DNA from 4 places in the Streptomyces sp. NPDC001020 genome. Region 2 is predicted to be linked to each of the others. Evidence: riboswitches for the same ligand, from Rfam matches in the RefSeq annotation. Region 2 holds a riboswitch; each other region holds the start of a gene.
The links. Region 2 has a riboswitch for cobalamin ahead of ACWDEX_RS22725 (ribonucleoside-diphosphate reductase subunit alpha). Riboswitches for the same ligand answer to the same signal wherever they lie in the genome.

Region 1 (2,191 bases), on a different contig from region 2:
ACTGAACCTCGCCGCTTGCCCGGTCCACGCCCCGTGGCACGCCCGTGATCCGATCACGTCGGGGCCCAGGGAACGCGGGAGGGCCCCGGAATCCACCGATTCCGAAGGCCCTCCTGTATCGCGAAACCGTTCAGTTCGAGGCGGGAACTGTACGCCTGGGCGACGCCGCGACGGACTTGGGATCAAGCTGACGCTGCGCCAACTCACCGAAAAGCAGGCCGAATCCACCCCACAGGACGGCTTGGATGGCCAGTGTGGAGAGCCGGAACCGCCACAGCAGAGCGGCCGGAAAACCCTTCGGCACCTCGTTGACGACCGGCAAAAACTCGTAGGCCAGACCGATCACGACCACGAAGCCGGCCACCGCGACCACGGTCGCCCACCAAGTGCCCAGGTGGGGTGCGAGGCGCTTGCCCAGGATGGTGGTTGCGACCGCGAGGAGGACGCCGAGCAGCATCATCAGGAAGTACAGGACAGTCCGCTTGCCGATGGTGTCGGAGCTGCCGACCGACGGCGGGTTGGCCGGATACTTCAGGAACGGCACGACGTACACGGCGAGCAGTGCGCAGCCGGACAGCAGCAGCGCGGTGGCCCGTGGGGTGAAGTGGCCGACCCGGCCGAGCGCGAAGCAGTACGCGAGCGCGGCGATGCCGCCGAAGGCGACCCCGTAGACCAGGACGCCGGTGGCGAGGCCGGCGGTGGACTGCAGGGAGCGGGAGACCACTTCCATCTCGTGCTCATGGGAGTGGGCCTCCTCGAAACCGATCGCCTTGTCGACGATCGGCACACCGAGGAGATAGGCGACAAACAGGGCGAGCACACCGGCGGCCAGACCGGCGAGCATGCCCCGCACCAGAAGGTTTCTTACCGTTGCGGAGTTCATGGCGGGCGGCATCCCTCGCGTCAGTGACAGGGGAAGCCGAGCAGATGGCGGGCGTCGTGCACCCACTCGTGGACATCCGTGCCGCTGAACACGGAGGTGGCGCCCTGCTCTGCGCCCACGAAGTACAGCAGGATCAGCATCAGGATGCCGAAGAAGACCGCCCAGGGAGCTATTGCCTTGAGCGGCAGCGCGGCGGGGATGGCGGGAGTGTTGGGTGTCTGCTGAGCGACGGTCTGCGCCATGGCAGTGCCTCCTTAGGGAGTTCGCGTCCCATCTCGGTGGTTCATGGACGACGGCCACGGGTCTGACTCACGGGACGTTGAAGGGTGTCCCGCATACAGTGGCGCGACCGTGCCGGATTCCCACCGGCTTCCGTCTCGCCGTCGTCAATATCGGACAGACCGTACCGCGTGTGGCGCGCCTGGCCAAGACCATGTCCACCCGGTGTGATCTTCCACTCGGGCCAGGTCCTTCGGGTTGCCGTCGACGTGACCGGCGCGCGCCCGGGGGTCATGCGGGAGCACGCGAACGCCTCAGGTGCGGAGGTAAATTTTCGAACTTGGCGGCGAAATAGGGGAGTTGAGGTGGTACTGACGCTCCTGTCCTTCCTGGGACAGCAACGTCCCAGGCTGAAGCCCAGAGGGGCGTTTGACTCGGGGGCTTCTCGGCTGTCCGTGCGGCGGACGTTGGCCGTCTGCTGTTCGGCCGACGTTCACCACGCGGTCTAGTCCTGTCTGGTGTGCCGCACCTAGGGTCCTCGAAGGACGCGAAGGAAGGGGCTCATGGACAGTCTCCCCGCAATCCGGGCTCGCGGAATCACCAAGTGTTTCGGTGACGTCGTCGCGCTCGACGGCATCGATCTTGATGTGACACAGGGTCAAATCCACGGCCTGGTCGGCCCGAACGGTGCTGGCAAGACGACACTGCTCGGCCTTCTGCTGGGACTGGCCGTCGCCGACAGCGGCCGTCTGGAGGTCCTGGGTACGCCGGTCGACCGGGCGCTCGCCACTCCTGATGGTGTCGCCGGCTTCGTGGACGGCCCCGGACTCTATCCGTCGCTCACCGCCAGGCAGAATCTCGCCGCGTTGGCCTCTCTCCGCAGCCTTGACACGGGAATGACGGGGATTGATGACGTGCTCGACCAGGTCGGGCTCACCGATGTCGCCGACGACCGGGCCCGCGGCTTCTCGCTCGGCATGCGTCAGCGGCTCGGACTGGCCGCCGCCCTGCTCACCAGGCCCCGGCTGCTGGTGCTCGACGAGCCTTCCAACGGCCTGGATCCGGCCGGCAAGAGGCATGTACACGGTG
Region 2 (2,191 bases):
ATCCGATGGCCCGTCGTTCTGCCCGTCCGGCACACTCGCCCTCATGGATATCGTGATCAGGCAGGCGGAACCCCGCGAGTACAACCTCCTCGGGGAGATCACCGCCCAGGCCTACCTCCAGGACGGCCTGCTCGACTTCGGCGAAAGCGACGCGTATCTCGATGAGTTGCGGAACGTGGCCGGGCGGGCCGCCGCCGCTCAGGTGCTGGCGGCCGTCGAGCACGACCGGGTGCTCGGTGGTGTGACCTTCGTACCGGCCGGTGGCCCCATGGCCGACATCGCCCGGCCCGGAGAGGCCGAGATACGGATGCTCGCCGTCGAGCGCGACGCCCGCGGCCGGGGCGTCGGAGAAGCCCTCGTACGCGCCTGCATCGACCGGGCGCGGGCCGTCCACGGCTGCGAGCGGATCGTCCTGTCGACCCAGGGCACCATGCACACTGCCCATCGCATCTACGAACGCCTCGGCTTCACCCGCACTCCCGACCGTGACTGGAACCCGATCCCCCACCTCGACGACATCCGCCTTCTCACCTACGAGCTGGTGCTCTGACACCCTCCGAGAACGAGGCGACACAACATGTGGGGGTGGCACGGCGCCCCGGCACAAGATGTATGCTCATGCTCGCTGTCGCCGCAGGGGAATCCGGTGCGAATCCGGAACTGTCCCGCAACGGTGTACTTGTACTCCTCCGTCCCTGGACGGGTGTGTACGAGGTCCAGTCCGAGGACCTGCCGACAGTGCGCCCGACCATCCGGTCCGGGCGCCCTGACGTCCGGGCCTCGTGGAATGGGCCGGTGGACGCGACGCCTTCGTGCGCTCGTGAGCTGCCCTCTGCCCTCCGCCAGGCCCCGTGCCGAGCGAGGGAGAGCCCCACGTGACCATCGCGCCAGCCGACCCGGCTTCAGCGACACTCGCGGCGACCGACAGGACCGACGGTCCCGGTGCCGCACTGCTGCGGACCCTGACCGAGCTGACCGCCGACCTCCCGGACGCCGACCCCGGCCGGGTCGCCGCCGCCGCGCTGCGCGGCCGCTCCGCGCACGCGGACGAGACGGAGTTGCGCGAGCTGGCCACGGAGGCGGCCGCCGGTCTCATCTCCGAGGACCCCGCCTACTCCCGGCTCGCCGCCCGCCTGCTGACCCGCTCCATCGCCGCCGAGGCCGCCTCTCAGAACGTCACGTCCTTCACCGAGTCCGTCGCTGTCGGACACCGGGAGGGGCTCATCGCCGACCGCACCGCCGCGTTCGTCCGCCTCCACGCCGGCCGTCTCGACGCGCTCGTCGACCTCGACGCCGACGACCGCTTCGGCTACTTCGGCCTGCGCACCCTCCACAGCCGCTACCTGCTGCGGCACCCGATCACCCGCAAGGTCATCGAGACGCCCCAGCACTTCATGCTGCGCGTCGCCTCCGGCCTCGCCGAGGACGACACCCCCCGCTCCTTGGACGAGGTCGCCGCGTTGTACGGGCTCATGAGCCGGCTCGACTACCTGCCCTCCTCCCCCACGCTCTTCAACTCCGGTACCCGGCATCCCCAGATGTCGTCCTGCTACCTCCTCGACTCGCCCAAGGACGAGCTGGACTCCCTCTACGACCGCTACCACCAGGTGGCCCGCCTCTCGAAGCACGCCGGCGGCATCGGACTGTCGTACTCCCGCATCCGCTCGCGCGGTTCGCTGATCCGCGGCACCAACGGCCACTCCAACGGCATCGTCCCGTTCCTGAAGACGCTCGACGCCTCGGTAGCCGCCGTGAACCAGGGCGGCCGGCGCAAGGGCGCGGCCGCGGTCTACCTGGAGACCTGGCACTCCGACATCGAGGAGTTCCTGGAGCTGCGCGACAACACCGGTGAGGACGCCCGCCGCACCCACAACCTCAACCTCGCGCACTGGATCCCGGACGAGTTCATGCGCCGGGTCGACACCGACCAGCAGTGGTCGCTGTTCTCGCCCTCCGACGTACCCGAGTTGGTTGACCTGTGGGGCGAGGAGTTCGACGCCGCCTACCGCGCGGCCGAAGCGAAGGGCCTGGCCAAGAAGACCCTGCCCGCCCGTGATCTGTACGGCCGGATGATGCGCACCCTGGCGCAGACCGGCAACGGCTGGATGACGTTCAAGGACGCCGCCAACCGCACCGCCAACCAGACGGCCGAGCCGGGCCATGTCATCCACTCCTCCAACCTCTGCACGGA
Region 3 (2,191 bases), on a different contig from region 2:
GGGAGTGGGCCGAGGCCCTCATCGACGTCGAGAACGCCCGGGTCAGCGGCGAGATCCGGCTGCTGTCGGTTCGCCTGTTGCTGGGCACGGCGTGCGGCAGCGTCCTGTTGTTCAGCATCGCCGTGTCCACCCGGGTGGCGCCCAGCCTCGAGGTGGGCGCCCTGACTCCGCTGACCACCACGGTGCTGGGAGCTCTCGGCGCCGCCGTCGTCACCGCCCTCGCGGCCGGCCTCGGCAGAGCGGTGCGCGGCCGCTCGGCAGCGGCGCGCACTCCCGAGGTCAACGGCCCCGCGAGTCCCTTGGACGAACCGCCGCAGCAGCCCGGCCCAGAACGCGGAGGCGCTCCGTGACGGGGGTGAGACCCCACCACAGGCCGGCGCAGGTGGCGGCCACGAGCGTCACCACCAGCCAGACCAGGGCCCGCGCCGAGGGTCCGGGAACGAGCAGTGCCGCCAGCGCGCCCATGCCGACCGCAAGCACCCCCGTCGTCAGGGAGAAGAGTGCGAGCGGAGCCGCCGCCACCAGCGAGACGCGCGGACGGTATGGACCTCCCGCGCGCGCCGGGACTTCCTTGGCCCTGTCCCCCATGTGGGTCCCTCCCGTCCTCTGGACGGCTCTTCAGAAACCGTCCGCTGCCGGGTTCTCAAGTGCAGCCAGCAAACCACACCACGCGGTACGGCGAAAGACGAGCACCGGGCCTTCGCGCCGTTTCGAGTCACGCACCAGCACACGCGGGCCCGCGTCGGCGACTTCGACGCAGTCGTTGTTCTCGTCTCCCGAGTAGCTGCTCCTGACCCACACCCGTCCCGACGGCTCCCTGCCGATCACACCGACCTCCCTCTGCTCAAGAGTCGGCGCACCGACACGGCGTCCTGCCCGCGACGCCCCGCGATCCGTGTCCCTCCGCTGCCGCAGGCAACGTGGACACCGGGTTCGTCTCCCCGCCACGAATTCAGCCCGTTGCCGCTCGTCGGCGCCCCACCCCGTTCGTGCTGTCGTCCCCTCAAGTCTTCCCAGCTTCCGCTCCGGGAAAGAGTGCAGAAACCATCGATTCGGCGTATTGATCGGGTTTTCCTCGGTGTGGGGCTCGGCACACCGTCGCGTCGCAGGTCAAGGGTGAGTTGACGGTTGTTCGGGGGTCGTGGTGGACTGCCGGGGCCAATACGGCAGCAGGAGAGGAAGCCGGTGTGAATCCGGCGCGGTCCCGCCACTGTCACCGGGGAAGAACGTCCCGGGAGCCAGGAACTCTCGCCGCCGATCTCGTCGAACCAGGGCGTGGACACCCTGAGTGAGGACATATCGCCATGCGCGGCTTCCTTTTGAGGTTCAGTACCCGACTCCTGCCCGGACCTGCGGCCGACTGAGCCCATGGGTGCCGATCGCGTCTTCGCGTACGGCGCCGCTGCCGGCCTCCTCGGTGACCTCCTGTTCGGCGATCCACGCCGCGGGCATCCGGTCGCCGTGTTCGGGCTGGCCACGGGCGCCGTGGAGCGGGCGTTGTGGCGCGACCACCGGGGGTGGGGCGTGCTGCACACCGCTGTGTGTGCCGGTGGCGCTGTCGCCCTCGGGGCCGTCGCCGCTCGCTGCGTACGTCCGTCCCCTGCCGCGTCCCTCGCCCTGACCGCCGCCGCCACCTGGGCCGTCGTCGGGGGCACGTCGCTCGCGCGGGAGGCGCGGGCCGTCGGGCGCGCCCTCGATGCGGGGGACGTCGAGGCCGCCCGCGCGCGGCTGCCACATCTGTGCGGGCGGGATCCGCAGGCACTCGACGCCGACGGGATCGCGCGGGCGGTCGTCGAGTCCGTCGCCGAGAACACTTCCGACGCCGTGGTGGGCGCCTTGGTGTGGGGGGCGGTCGCCGGGGTCCCCGGACTGCTCGGTTTCCGGGCCGTCAACACCCTCGACGCCATGGTCGGACACAAGTCGCCCCGGTACCGGCGCTACGGGTGGGCCTCGGCACGGCTCGACGATGTCGCCGGGTGGCCGGGGGCGCGGCTGACCGCGGTCCTGGCGGCGGTGGCAGGCCCTGATCCGCGAGGGGCCGTCCGCGCCTGGCGTGCCGATGCCGGGAGGCATCCGAGTCCCAACGCCGGTCCGGTGGAGGCCTCCTTCGCCGGGGCCCTGGGGGTACGGCTGGGCGGGACGCTCTCCTATGGGGGGCGTGTGGAACACCGGCCGGTACTCAACGGTCGGG
Region 4 (2,191 bases), on a different contig from region 2:
CGAGGCGACGAGCACCGCGGTGAGAACGACGAGGGTGGCGGCGAACGACACCCGGCGGCCGCGCTCCACCGCAGTGAGTTCCGCGGTGGCCGATGTCACTTGAAGCTCTCCGGGTGCAGTTCGCGCGCCAGGTCGTCCACCGCGGCGGCGGAGCGGACGCCGACCAGGGTGTCGGTCAGCGGCAGCACGACGAAACGCCGGTGCTTGATGGCCGGCACATCGGCGAGGGCCGGCTGGGAGAGCAGGTACTTCTTCTTCTGAGCGACGCTGCCGGAGCCCTCGTAGTCATAGATGGCGATGACCTCAGGCCCGCGCTCGATCACCTGCTCCCAGGAGACGTCACCGAACACGTCGTCAAGGTCGGAGAAGACGTTCTTGCCGCCGGCCAGGCGGATCAATTCGTTGCCCAGGCCCTTGCCGCCGGCCGTGAAGGCGGACTTGTCGCCGCTGTCGTACACGAACACGGAGACGTCACGCTCACCCTTCACCGCCCCGCTCGCCTTGTCGACCTGCGTGCGCAGCTTCGACACCAGCCGGGAGGCCCGCTCGGAGACGCCGAAGATCTTGCCGATGGTGCGTATCTCGGCGTAGGTGTCCTTCATGGTCACCTTCTTCGTGCCGTCGCAGTTCTCGCGGTTGAGGTAGGTGTCGATGCCCGCGTCGGCGAACGCCTCGCGCGAGCGGCCCTCCTTCTCGGCGAACGCGCTGGCGTAGCCGCCGTAGACGAAGTCAGGATCGGCGTCCAGGACCTTCTCGAACGACGGTGCCTTCTTCGACAGCCGCGGGATCGCCGCGTATTCCTTGCGCAGCGCGGGCAGGACCGCTGAGTCGGGGTACGACGTGCCAGCCATCCTGTCCTTCAGCCCCAGCGAGAGCATGAGCTCGGCGGGGTGCTGGTGGATGGTCACCGCGCGGGACGGGGGTTTGGTGTACGTCGTCTTCACACCGCAGTTGTCGATGGTGACGGGGAAGCCCTTGGCTGCCGGGACCGAGGTCTTTGGGGAGCCGGTGTCGGCGCCGGACGCACCACAGCCTCCGGTCAGCAGGATCGCCGACAGTGCAGTGACTGCCGCGCCGACGCGCACTGGGCGGCGCCCGCGCAGGGCCGTGTGCGACGGAGGGATCGGAGAAAGGGGACGGTTGTGACCGTCATGCATGGAAAGCCTCCTGCGGAGTCCGCGCTCCTCGGATCGGGCCCGCGACAGGCCAGTTTCCTGACTCCTGCGCGACACGCCTATGAGGGGTGACGCGCGGTCACAGTGGCGGGACCGTGCCGGATTCGCACCGGCTTCCTGTTTCCCGTCGCGGTGTTGACATGGTGATAGTACGGAGTGGCGGCCCACTGACAAACGCGGCTGCTCATGCGCCGCCTCATCCCCGTCCTTGCGCGGCGGGCCGCCCTGTGGATCGAAGCAGCCCCTGCCTGTACGTCTTCGTATGTGCCTCCGGGATCGCCGACGACGTTCAACACGATCAACAAGTCCTGTGCGAGGCGTACGGCATGGGCGTCCTGATCGGCTCGTACGAGCCCCACAAGCCGAGGCCGACGGCGGCGGGGGCCTTCTCCCGTCGGTGCAGCAGCAGGGTGCTCCCCGGGGGTAACGGGCGAGAAATCCGCGTGCCGGGCCGGCGTGGCGCACGGTAGAACACAGGGTGTGACCGTCTTCTTCTGCGCCAAGTGCGGCACCGCGCTCACCGGGGACCTGGCGGCCCTGCTCGCCGTCCCGGACGTCGACGATCCGGACACCAGCCGGAACAAGAAGACTAAGCGGGCCCGCTCCACCGTCCCGCGCGGGCACTATGCCATCGACCCCGACCCGTGGGGCGCGCCCTTCGTCCCGGCCACCAAACCCCGCCAGCACGCCCGCAGCACGGGCCGTGAACCGCTGCGGCCCGACACCGGGTCCACCGTCTCCGCGGGTCCGCGCAGCACCGTCGTCGTTCACCCCGACGACGTCCTCCCGCGCCTCGCTCCCTTCACCTGCGGGGACAACCAGACCGGATGCTGCGGCCCCACCGGCGCAGCCGGCCCCAACCTGGCCTGCGCCTGCGGCTCACGCCTGGCCACTTGGGCCGCCGACTGCATGGGCCCCAACGAACTGCACCTCGACCCCGTCCGTGTCCACGCCTGGCATCCCGACCCGGCATGACCGCACGCAACCCGCTGCACGATCGGGGCCGGCGACGCCGG

Region 1: it holds a riboswitch for cobalamin, as region 2 does, so the genes downstream of both, ACWDEX_RS34835 (CbtB domain-containing protein) here and ACWDEX_RS22725 (ribonucleoside-diphosphate reductase subunit alpha) in region 2, are expected to answer to the same signal.
Region 3: it holds a riboswitch for cobalamin, as region 2 does, so the genes downstream of both, ACWDEX_RS14825 (cobalamin biosynthesis protein) here and ACWDEX_RS22725 (ribonucleoside-diphosphate reductase subunit alpha) in region 2, are expected to answer to the same signal.
Region 4: it holds a riboswitch for cobalamin, as region 2 does, so the genes downstream of both, ACWDEX_RS23870 (ABC transporter substrate-binding protein) here and ACWDEX_RS22725 (ribonucleoside-diphosphate reductase subunit alpha) in region 2, are expected to answer to the same signal.

Annotation. Positions count from the first base shown of each region.
Region 1 is NZ_JBSFLQ010000062.1:21,885-24,075, reverse strand. Features, by position in the region: gene ACWDEX_RS34840 (CbtA family protein) at 131-883, opposite strand; gene ACWDEX_RS34835 (CbtB domain-containing protein) at 904-1,125, opposite strand; cobalamin riboswitch at 1,161-1,304, opposite strand; gene ACWDEX_RS34830 (ABC transporter ATP-binding protein) at 1,666-2,191, shown strand, end outside.
Region 2 is NZ_JBSFLQ010000024.1:15,504-17,694, reverse strand. Features, by position in the region: gene ACWDEX_RS22730 (GNAT family N-acetyltransferase) at 44-550, shown strand; cobalamin riboswitch at 613-751, shown strand; gene ACWDEX_RS22725 (ribonucleoside-diphosphate reductase subunit alpha) at 876-2,191, shown strand, end outside.
Region 3 is NZ_JBSFLQ010000013.1:21,802-23,992, forward strand. Features, by position in the region: gene ACWDEX_RS14815 (hypothetical protein) at 1-350, shown strand, start outside; gene ACWDEX_RS14820 (DUF397 domain-containing protein) at 619-828, opposite strand; cobalamin riboswitch at 1,126-1,270, shown strand; gene ACWDEX_RS14825 (cobalamin biosynthesis protein) at 1,369-2,191, shown strand, end outside.
Region 4 is NZ_JBSFLQ010000026.1:24,394-26,584, forward strand. Features, by position in the region: gene ACWDEX_RS23865 (FecCD family ABC transporter permease) at 1-99, opposite strand, end outside; gene ACWDEX_RS23870 (ABC transporter substrate-binding protein) at 96-1,157, opposite strand; cobalamin riboswitch at 1,188-1,358, opposite strand; gene ACWDEX_RS23875 (hypothetical protein) at 1,656-2,150, shown strand.